3 regions of the Allobosea sp. 29B genome follow, and region 3 is predicted to be linked to each of the others. Evidence: riboswitches for the same ligand, from Rfam matches in the RefSeq annotation. Region 3 holds a riboswitch; each other region holds the start of a gene.
What was found. Region 3 has a riboswitch for cobalamin ahead of GV161_RS04645 (class I SAM-dependent methyltransferase). Riboswitches for the same ligand answer to the same signal wherever they lie in the genome.

Region 1: it holds a riboswitch for cobalamin, as region 3 does, so the genes downstream of both, GV161_RS12695 (CbtB domain-containing protein) here and GV161_RS04645 (class I SAM-dependent methyltransferase) in region 3, are expected to answer to the same signal.
Region 2: it holds a riboswitch for cobalamin, as region 3 does, so the genes downstream of both, GV161_RS06805 (TonB-dependent receptor) here and GV161_RS04645 (class I SAM-dependent methyltransferase) in region 3, are expected to answer to the same signal.

The regions. Positions count from the first base shown of each region.
Region 1 is NZ_LR733817.1:2,587,638-2,590,861, forward strand. Features, by position in the region: gene GV161_RS12685 (DUF1636 domain-containing protein) at 1-45, opposite strand, end outside; gene GV161_RS12690 (CbtA family protein) at 94-849, opposite strand; gene GV161_RS12695 (CbtB domain-containing protein) at 860-1,033, opposite strand; cobalamin riboswitch at 1,068-1,249, opposite strand; gene cobU (bifunctional adenosylcobinamide kinase/adenosylcobinamide-phosphate guanylyltransferase) at 1,296-1,820, shown strand; gene cobO (cob(I)yrinic acid a,c-diamide adenosyltransferase) at 1,835-2,446, shown strand; gene cbiB (adenosylcobinamide-phosphate synthase CbiB) at 2,443-3,224, opposite strand, start outside.
Region 2 is NZ_LR733817.1:1,380,117-1,383,340, forward strand. Features, by position in the region: gene GV161_RS06800 (GntR family transcriptional regulator) at 1-719, shown strand, start outside; cobalamin riboswitch at 766-966, shown strand; gene GV161_RS06805 (TonB-dependent receptor) at 1,086-3,029, shown strand; gene GV161_RS06810 (ABC transporter substrate-binding protein) at 3,026-3,224, shown strand, end outside.
Region 3 is NZ_LR733817.1:964,611-967,834, reverse strand. Features, by position in the region: gene GV161_RS04660 (ribonucleotide-diphosphate reductase subunit beta) at 1-57, shown strand, start outside; gene GV161_RS04655 ((2Fe-2S) ferredoxin domain-containing protein) at 63-845, shown strand; partial or broken gene GV161_RS04650 (cobalamin-binding protein) at 870-986, shown strand; cobalamin riboswitch at 1,073-1,275, shown strand; gene GV161_RS04645 (class I SAM-dependent methyltransferase) at 1,496-2,254, shown strand; gene GV161_RS04640 (TonB-dependent receptor) at 2,251-3,224, shown strand, end outside.

The DNA.
Region 1 (3,224 bases), 1.6 Mb from region 3:
CTCCAGCCGGGCTTCCGTCGCGAGGGCGAGATCGCCTCCGAGCATCGAAACGCCTCCTTGGATTGGCGTGGCCGTCGCCGGCCGCGCGAGGCGTCAGGCGACCGCGGTCACGGCGCTGCGGCGCGCGAGCCAGGGCCAGAGCACGCCGACGGCGAAGCCGGTGACGAGCCAGAGCGCGGCCTGGATGGCGAGCGAAAGCGCGGCGAAATGCGCGGCGATCTCGGCCGGCACCTTGCTTTCCGGCGCGGCCGGATGCGGCGCACCGATCAGATGCGGCAGCAGCAAGGCGAGTACGGCGAGTGCCCGAGCCCAGGAAGCCTCGACGCGCAGGAAGACGAAGAGCGCGCCGGCGGTGACCACGGCCGTCAGCAGCCACCAGAGCTGTCGCTGCTGCAGCTCGGCCGCCGCGGAGCCCGGCAATTCCGGCGCCAGCCCCATGGCTGGAGCAAGGCCGAAGGCAAGGAAGCCGCAGACGGCCCAGGCGAGCGCCCGGCGCTGGTCGATCTGTTCGTTCGCGGCGATCATCCCGCCGAGCAACAATGCGGCGAAGCCGATCGCGGTGCCGATCGTCACCAGGCTGGTGAAGGCGGTGCGCTGCAAGCCGTCCTGCGGCTTCCATTCATGCTCGCCGGTGTGCTCGGCGCCGGCTTTCGGGTCGTTATGGGCGAGAACGATGCGGGCACCGTCAGAGAAGGCGGCTTGCATCGGTGCGCCCTGCGCGCGCAACGCCGCCTCATAAGTCTCGGCCTTGAGGATCAGCGGGGTGGTGGTGACGTGCTGGAGCGCCGAGATCAGCAGCCCAGCCAAAAGCCCGGCCAGGATGCTGACCGTGAGAACACGCGTGACCATGTGCTTCCCCTCAATGACAGGGAAAAGCGAGGCCGTGACGGGTGTCGTGCGCCGCGTTGTGGACAGTGGACGAGGCGGCGAAGCCGACGGTGTAGATCAGCACGAAGCCGAGGATCAGCGCGGCGGCGACGGCTTTCGCCCGTTCCGAAACGCTGGCCTGGCTGGTGACGGTAGCCGTATTCATCTGGTTCTCCTTGGCCACCCCACCGGCAGCCTGCTGGACGACATCGAAAGACGGCAGGTCTCCTGGCTCACGGCTTGGTGTCCTGCTCCGCCTTCCCGGGAAACCCAGTGGCCGATGGCGCAGGACGCGCCGCTTACAGTTGCGGGGGCAGCCGCGGTCCTTCACCGCGTTCCCTTTTCACCTCGTCGTCGAGGCACCGTCACGGATGATCATTAGCCACAGGCGCGGTGCTGTGCAATGCACGACGTATCCTTGGAAACGAATGCCAGATATGACCCTTCCTCCGCTCACCCTCGTCCTTGGCGGCGCCCGCTCCGGCAAGAGCCGTCACGCCGAGGCGCTGATCGAGGCGCTGCCGGCGCCTTGGACCTATATTGCGACTGCCCAGGCCTATGACGACGAGATGCGCGCCCGCATCGCCGAGCATCGCGCCAGGCGCTCGCGCGATTGGCAGACGGTCGATGCGCCGGTGGCTCTGCCCGAGGCGATTCGCAACGCCAGGCCCGGGCAACCGATCCTCGTCGACTGCCTGACGCTCTGGTTGACCAATCTGCTGCTCGCCGAGCGCGACATCGCGATCGCCACCGGTGAGCTCGTGGCAGCTTGCCGCGAGGCGAGCGCGCCGGTGGTGCTGGTCTCGAACGAGGTCGGCCTCGGCATCGTGCCGGACAATGCGCTCGCCCGCCGCTTCCGCGACGAGGCCGGCCGCCTGCATCAGCGGCTTGCGGCGCAGGCCGGGCGCGTGGTCTTCATGGTCGCCGGATTGCCGATGCAGGTGAAGTCGTAGAGCGAAGTGACGAGATGACGAACGAGGTCGAGGACGCTGCCCGCCATAAGGCGAAGATGGAAAAGCGCAAGGCGGTGCAGGACGCCGAGGTCGCTGGCAAGACGCTGGAGAAGGGCCTGCTGATCGTCAATACCGGCCCGGGCAAGGGCAAGTCGACTGCCGCTTTCGGCCTGATCCTGCGCGCGCTCGGCCATGGCTGGCGCATCGGCGTCGTCCAGTTCATCAAGGGCGCCTGGTCGACCGGCGAGCGCAAGGCGCTGGAGGCTTTCGGCGACCAGGTCTCCTGGCATTCGATGGGCGAGGGCTTCACCTGGGAGACGCAGGACAAGGCCCGCGACATCGCTGCCGCGACGCGCGCCTTCGAGAAAGCCAGGGAGTTGATGGCCGACGAAGGCATCCGGCTGCTGGTGCTCGACGAGCTCAATATCGCCCTGCGCTACGACTACCTGCCGCTCCCCGAGGTCGTGGCGGTGCTGCAGGCGCGCCGCCCTGATCTCCACGTCGTCGTCACCGGCCGCAATGCCAAGCCGGAGCTGATCGAAGCGGCTGACCTCGTGACGGAAATGACGCTGGTGAAGCACCACTTCGCCGCCGGGGTAAAGGCACAGGAGGGGATCGAGTTCTAGAGGGCTAGCGCGAACAGAATTCCAATTCCCGCCAACCCCCAGAGCAGCAGGCAGGCGCGGCGATAGAGGGCAAGAGCCCGCCGGATATCCGCAGCCGTTGCCTCCGCCCTTCCATCGCCCATCCAGCCATCCTCGACCCTGACCGCGCCATAGACGCGCGGGCCGGCCAGGCGGAGCCCGAGCGCACCTGCCATTGCAGCCTCCGGCCAGCCGGCATTGGGCGAGCGGTGGCGGCGGGCATCGCGGCGCACGGCGCGCCAGGCGGCGCCGGCATCGGCCTGCCGGTCGAGCGCCGCGGCGACGGTCAGCAGCAGCGCGGTCAGCCGCGAAGCCGGCAGGTTGACGAGATCGTCGAGCCGGGCCGCCGCCCAGCCGAAGGCGAGATGGCGTGGCGATTTGTGGCCGATCATCGAATCGGCGGTGTTGATCGCCTTGTAGAGCACCCCGCCCGGCAGGCCGCCCACACCGAGCCAGAAGGCTGGCGCGACGATGCCATCGGAAAAATTCTCGGAGAGACTCTCGATCGCGGCGCGTGCGACACCGGCTTCATCGAGGCTCTCCGGATCGCGACCGACGATCATCGAGACAGCCTTGCGTCCCCCGATGAGCCCGCCCTGCTCCAACCCCTCGGCGACGCGGGCGACATGCTCATGCAGGCTGCGCTGTGCCAGCAGGCTCGAGGCCAGCAGCGCTAGCGGCAGCAGAGCGAGCGGCCCGGCAAGACGGCAGAGTGCGGCAAGGACAAATGAGACGACGAGCGCCACCCCAAGCAGGATCA
Region 2 (3,224 bases), 420 kb from region 3:
AGGCTGGGATGATCTGCCGGGCGCTACGCCGCGCGATCATCGAGCGCGCGCTCGAACCCGGGGCGGCCTTGCCTGAGGACGCGCTCGGCGAACGCTTCGGCGTCAGCCGTACCCTGGCACGCCATGCGCTTGCCCAGCTCGCCGCCGAAGGTCTGGTCGAACTACGCCGCAACCGCACTGCCGTGGTGGCAACACCGAGCTGGCAGGAGGCGCGCGACACCTTCGACATCCGCATCGAGCTGGAGCGCCTCGTCGTGCGCCAGCTCGCCGGCCGGCTGAGCAAGGCGCAGCTTGCGGCCCTGCGCGCCCATGTCGACTCGGAGGATGCGGCGCGTGGCGGCCCGGACGCGATATCGATCCGGCTCGCGACCGAGTTCCACATCCTGCTCGCTGAGATGACGGAGAGCCCGATCCTGATCCGCTATGTCAGTGAGCTCGCCTATCGCTGCTGCCTGATCCTGTCGCTCTACAGCCGGCCGCATTCCTCGGAATGCGGCATCAACGAGCACCGCCTGCTGATCGACGCGCTCGCAAGCGGCGACGTCGGAAAAGTCACGAGCCTGATGCACCACCATCTCGATTCGGTGGCGGAGCGCGCTCTGGTGGCGGAAGCCAAGCCGCGCGGGCGCGACATCATGGCGATCCTGGCGCCCTATGCGGAGGCGCCGGCGGAGCCCGCCAGGACCGCACGCAAGCGCTCGCTCAAGGCCGCGGAATAGCCGCTCGCGAGGGTGAACGGGCGAATTGACGCTGCCGCATTTCCGCCCTACTCGTGAACGCGACGGTTCCCTCACGGGATCAAAAGGGAACGCAGTGCGGATGGCTCGGCCATCTCATGCTGCGGCTGCCCCCGCAACTGTAAGCGGCGAGCCTTTCGCCATACGCCACTGGGACCTCGGCCCTGGGAAGGCGGCGAAGGGCAGCGACCCGCGAGCCAGGAGACCTGCCGTCAGCCGTGGTCACACGCGAACACATCGGCCGGGGTGCGCTGATGGGTGGTAGAACTGCGCGCGCCCGGTTTCGGGAGTGGGTGGGGACATCTCGTTCGCGGTGACGTGCCACTGACGTTACCGCCGAGGTTTCCCGTGTTCCGTTTGCCAAAGCCCGCCAAGAGCGGGCATTCGCCCCTTGCCCTCTCCCTGCTCGCCGCCTCGACCATGTTGATATCGCTCTCTGCACTGGCGCAATCGGGCGAGAAGCCGATCGCGCTCGACGAGATCGTCATCAGCCCGACCGGCGTTCCGACCCCGGCCAGGGAGATCGCCAGCTCTGTCACCGTCGTCACCGCCAAGGAGATCGAGCGCCAGCAGCGCCGTACCTTGCCGCAGGCGCTCGCCGCCGTGCCCGGCCTCAACCTCGTCCAGACTGGCGGCCCGGGCGGGCTGACCTCGGTCTTCATGCGCGGCACCAACTCGAACCACGTCAAGGTGCTGATCGACGGCATAGAGGTGAACGACCCCTCGACGCCGAACCGTTCCTTCGATTTCGGCCAGATGCTCACCACCGACATCGAGCGGATCGAGGTGCTGCGCGGCCCGCAGAGCGGCCTCTATGGCGCCAACGCGCTCGGCGGCGTCATCTCGATCACCAGCAAGCGCGGCGAGGGCCCGCCCAAGGTGACGGGCTCGGTCGAGGCGGGCTCCTACGGCACCTTCAACCAGAGCGTCGGGCTGAGCGGCGGCAATGACCGCTTCGACTACGCCTTCAACGTCAGCCATTTCCGCTCGGATTCGACCCCGGTGACGCCGCCGAACTTGGTTCCCGCCGGCCGCCGGCGTAACCCGAGCTCCTACGACAACTGGAGCTATTCCGCCCGCCTCGGCGCCAGGCTGACCGACACGCTGAGCGTCAACTGGGTCGGCCGCTATATCGACGGGCAATTGCTGTTCACCGGCGATTCCGGCTTTCCGAGCCTGCCGAACAGCTTCCGCTCGAGCCAGAACTACCGCCAGGCCTTCACCCGCGGCGAGATCGTCTGGGATCCCTTCGAGGGCCGTTTCGTCAACCGCTTCGGCGTCTCCTACAGCAATCAGGACCGCTCGAACCGCACAGCCAACGCGGCAGGCATCCTCGGCCTGCCGACCGAGAACCTCGGCGAACGCACCAAATACGACTGGCGCGGCGACCTGAAGCTCACCCAGAGCCAGACGCTGGTGATGGGCCTGCAATATGAGAACGAGCGCTTCGACACCTCCGCCAAGACCGTTTCGAACGGCAATAGAGGCGCCTTCGTCGAATTGCAGTCGAACTGGACCGACCGCTTCTTCACCGTCGCCAATATCCGCTACGATGACGACGACAAGTTCGGCGGCCACACCACCTATCGCATCGCACCGGTCTTCATCGTGCCAGGCACCGACACCAAGCTGAAGGCGAGCTACGGCACCGGCTTCAAGGCGCCGACGCTGAGCGAGCGCTTCAGCGATTCACGCCCGGCCTTCAACTTCTACGGCAACCCCGATCTGAAGCCAGAGGAAAGCCGCGGCTGGGATGTCGGCTTCGAGCAGCCGCTGCTGAACGGGCAAGTCAATTTCGGCGCGACCTGGTTCCACAACGACATCGACAACCTGATCCTGACCAACGCCACGCGCACCTCCTATACGAACATCGGCCGCGCCACGACCAAGGGCGTCGAGGCCTTTGCGGCGCTCGAACTGACGCCGCAGTTCAAGGTCCGGGCCGACTATACCTTCACCCTCGCCAAGGACGAGACTGCGCGCCAGGAGCTGCTGCGCCGGCCGCGCCACAAAGCGAGCGTCACTGCGAGCTGGATGCCGATCGAGAAGCTGACGCTGTCGGCGACGCTGGTCTATGTCGGCGCTCGCATGGACGGGAACCGCGACTTCTCGATCTCCAGGATGCGAGCGCCAGGCGCCGCGATCATCAACCTCGCCGCAGACTACAAGGTCGACGAGAGACTCACCGTGTTCGGCCGCGTCGATAACCTGTTCGACAAGCGCTACGAGAACCCTGTCGGCTTCCTGGTGCCGGGCCTCAGCGCCTTCGGCGGGATCAGGGTGAGCCTGTGAGGCGACTGGCTGCCCTCGCGCTCGGCCTCTGGCTGGCGGCGTTCGGCGGCCCCACCCATGCGGACGATGCGCCAGGGAAGCCGAAGCGCATCGTCTCGCTCAACATGTGCACCGACGAGCTGGTGCTGCGGCTGGCGTCACCGAAGCACGTCGCCTCGGTGACCTGGCTGTCGCAGGACCCGCGCAACGCTAACA
Region 3 (3,224 bases):
TTCTTCGAGACCCGCGTCATTGAATATCAGAATGGCGGCGCGCTGAGCTGGGAGTGAGGCAGGTGAGCCAAGCTGACGATATGTCGCCGCCCGCGCCGGCCACGGTGCTGTTGCTCGCGCGCTCGGCGATCACCGCGCCGCCGCTCAAGGAGATGGAACGGTTGCGCGCTGCGCTCGCGCCGCGCCCCGGCGTGCATGAAGCCCTGTTCGCCTTTTCCGAGCAGGGCTCGCCATCGCTGCGGCACGCGCTCGACAAGCTGGTCGCCGCCGGCTGCGACCGGCTGGTCATCCTGCCCATGCTGATCCCGGCCGAGCCGAATTTCCAGGCCTGGCTCACGCGCACTTTGACCCGTTGGCGCTCGCGCGACGAACGGCCCTGGCCCGCCATCGAGATCGCGACCTTGCTGCCGAACGAAACGAGCCTCATCTCGCTGCTCGACTTGGCGCTTGCGGCCGAGCGGACCGAGCTTTCTCTCGGCTCCGCCAAGGTTTCTCCGGAAGGCTCGCTCGTGCCGGCACAGAAGCGGCGCGTGCTGGCCTGCATGGGCGGCCCCTGCAATGTCGCGGGAGCCGAGGTGATCTGGGGCCACCTCCGCAACGAGCAGGATCGCCTGTCCCTGCGGACCTCCGGCGATGGCTGCATGAGCGCCAAGACGAGCTGCCTCGGCCCATGCAATCTGGCGCCGGTCGTGCAGGTCTGGCCCGAAGGCACCAATTATGGCGGGGTCGATGAGGCCGCGGTCGACCGGATCATCGCAGAGCACATCCTCGGCGGCTGCCCGGTGGCGGATCTCGCCTATGAACCGACCGGCAAGAAGCAGTTCTTGCGAGCCCGCAAAGCCTGAAGCCGTCATGCAGGACAAGAGGCCGTGACCAGCTGCTTTCCTCCGCGACGCATCGTCTGCCTGACCGAGGAAACGGTCGAGACGCTCTATCTCCATGGCGAGCAGGAGCGGATCGTCGGCGTCTCCGGCTATACCATCCGCGCCGACGGCTCGATGCGATCGTCAGCGCCATCCACAGCCTGCGCGGCGATGCCGACGTAGCGGGTTGACGCCACAATCCCGCCATATAGGTTGACGCGCGTCGAGGTCTTCGGAGTGATCCGAAGCTAAGAGGGAATCCGGTGCGGCATCGATCGCCCAATCCGGAGCTGCCCCCGCAACTGTAAGCGGTGAGTTTTCGACCCTAACGTCACTGGCGCCAAGCGCTGGGAAGACGGTCGAAGGCGCTGATCCGCGAGCCAGGAGACCTGCCCCGACGGCGTATTGATGTCGCGCGGGCGGGGTGTCCGGCGGATCGCAGCATGTCCGGCCGCGATTGCTGCCGTATCTGCCGCGCTTCCGAGCAGCCCTGTTCCGCACAGCGAGGGGCTGACGACGATGACCATGCACCTGGGACTGCGCTGCCGCCATTGGCGCCAGGCGAAGCCGGCGACGCTTGTGGCCGACAAGATATATTGTAATGATATAACATATCATTCATAGGCATAGGCATGCCTGCTGCTCTTCCTCTCTCCACTCGGGCGAATGCCAGTTCGCTCGATCCTCTCGCGCTCTATGCCAGTGCGATCGATACCTCCGACTATGCGTCGCGCGTGGCGCCGCTGATCCGACAGCTGGCTCCGGGGATCGCCGATCTCGTCGATGTCGGCGCAGGCGGCGGCCAGCTCGGCGCGGCCATACGCGGCGAAGGCGCGGCCTGGACCGCGATCGAGCCGTCACCGGTGATGCAGGGGCGTCTCGCGCTCCGAGCCGAGCGGCCCCAGATCATCCCGCTCAGCTGGGATGATGAGCGCATTATCTGCGAGCCCGCCGACACGGTCCTCGCGGCGACGATGCCAGGTTATTTCCACGATCCACTCGCCTTCCTCGCGTGCTGCCGCCGCTGGGCGCGCCGGCAGATCGTCTGGGTCGTGCCGGCGCAGGCGACTCCGAAGGGGCTGATCCTCGCCGCCTGCCTGCCGCACGACTGGCATGGCGAGGACGAGACGCCGGGCATCGATCTGGTGCTGCCGCGGCTCGGCTCCGACCTGCCCGACCGGTCCGATGCGACGGACTGGACCTTCTCGCTGGTGCTGCCGGACCTTGCCGCCTTCGCGGCGTTCCAGGCCGACCGTCTGGGCTGGACGCCTGGCGATCCGCGCCGGCCTCAGCTCTTCGAACACCTCCACAAGCAAGCTGTGCCGACGCCGGCCGGCTTTCGCCTCTCCTGCCATCGCCGCTCGGCCATCCTCGTCTGGAACCTGTCATGACCCGCCCGACTTCCCGCAAGGCCTGCCTGCTTGCCGTGACCTGCCTGACGGCGAGTGCCCCTGCCCTCGCCCAGACCGAGATCAAGCTCGATGAGCTCGTCGTGACGGCGACGGGACGCCCCGAACCGCGCAGCAGCATTCCCGGCACTGTCCAGGTCATCGACGCCGCGCAGATCGAGCGCACCCATGCGCAGTCGCTCACCGACCTGCTGGCCGAGAATGCCGTGGGCTTCTTCAGCCAGTGGACGCCCGGGCAGACCTCGATCAACATCCGCGGCGGTGCCACCGACGGGCAAGGCAAGGACTTCCGCAGCCAGGTGCTGGTGCTGATGAACGGCCGGCGCGCCGGCACGGCAAACCTGTCCAAGCTGTCGACGGCCGATGTCGAGCGCATCGAGATCATCCGCGGCCCGTCCTCGGTCGTCTATGGCAGCCAGAACATCGGCGGCGTGATCAACATCATCCTGAAGACCGGCCGCACCGCGCCAGGCACGATGATCGAGGGAGCCGGCGGCTCCTGGGGGCTCCTGCAGGGCAAGGCCCAGACCGGCGGGCTCTATGACAGCATCGACTACTACGCCGGCATCTCCGGCGGCACCCGCGACGACTACCGGTCCGGCCGCGGCGGCTCGAAGATGGAGAACACCGGCTGGAAGCGTCTCGGCGTTGCCGGCGCGCTCGGCCTGCAGATTAATCCGGACCACCGCATCGAGACGACGCTGCGGACCGACGGCATCTACGATGTCGGTTTCCGCGGCTCCGGCGCCAACACGATCAGCCAGGAGGATCGCTACAACAACTCCTTCGACGTCACCTATCGGGGACAGCTCCCCGGCGGACAGTATCGCTGGATGCTGCAGGGCTATGCCGTGCAGGATGTCGACAATTTCCGCTGGGCCTCGCCGGTCATCCGTGGCGGCACCGGCTTGCCGGCGGCCGGCACGGCGGCCGATTACAACCGGCGTGAGCT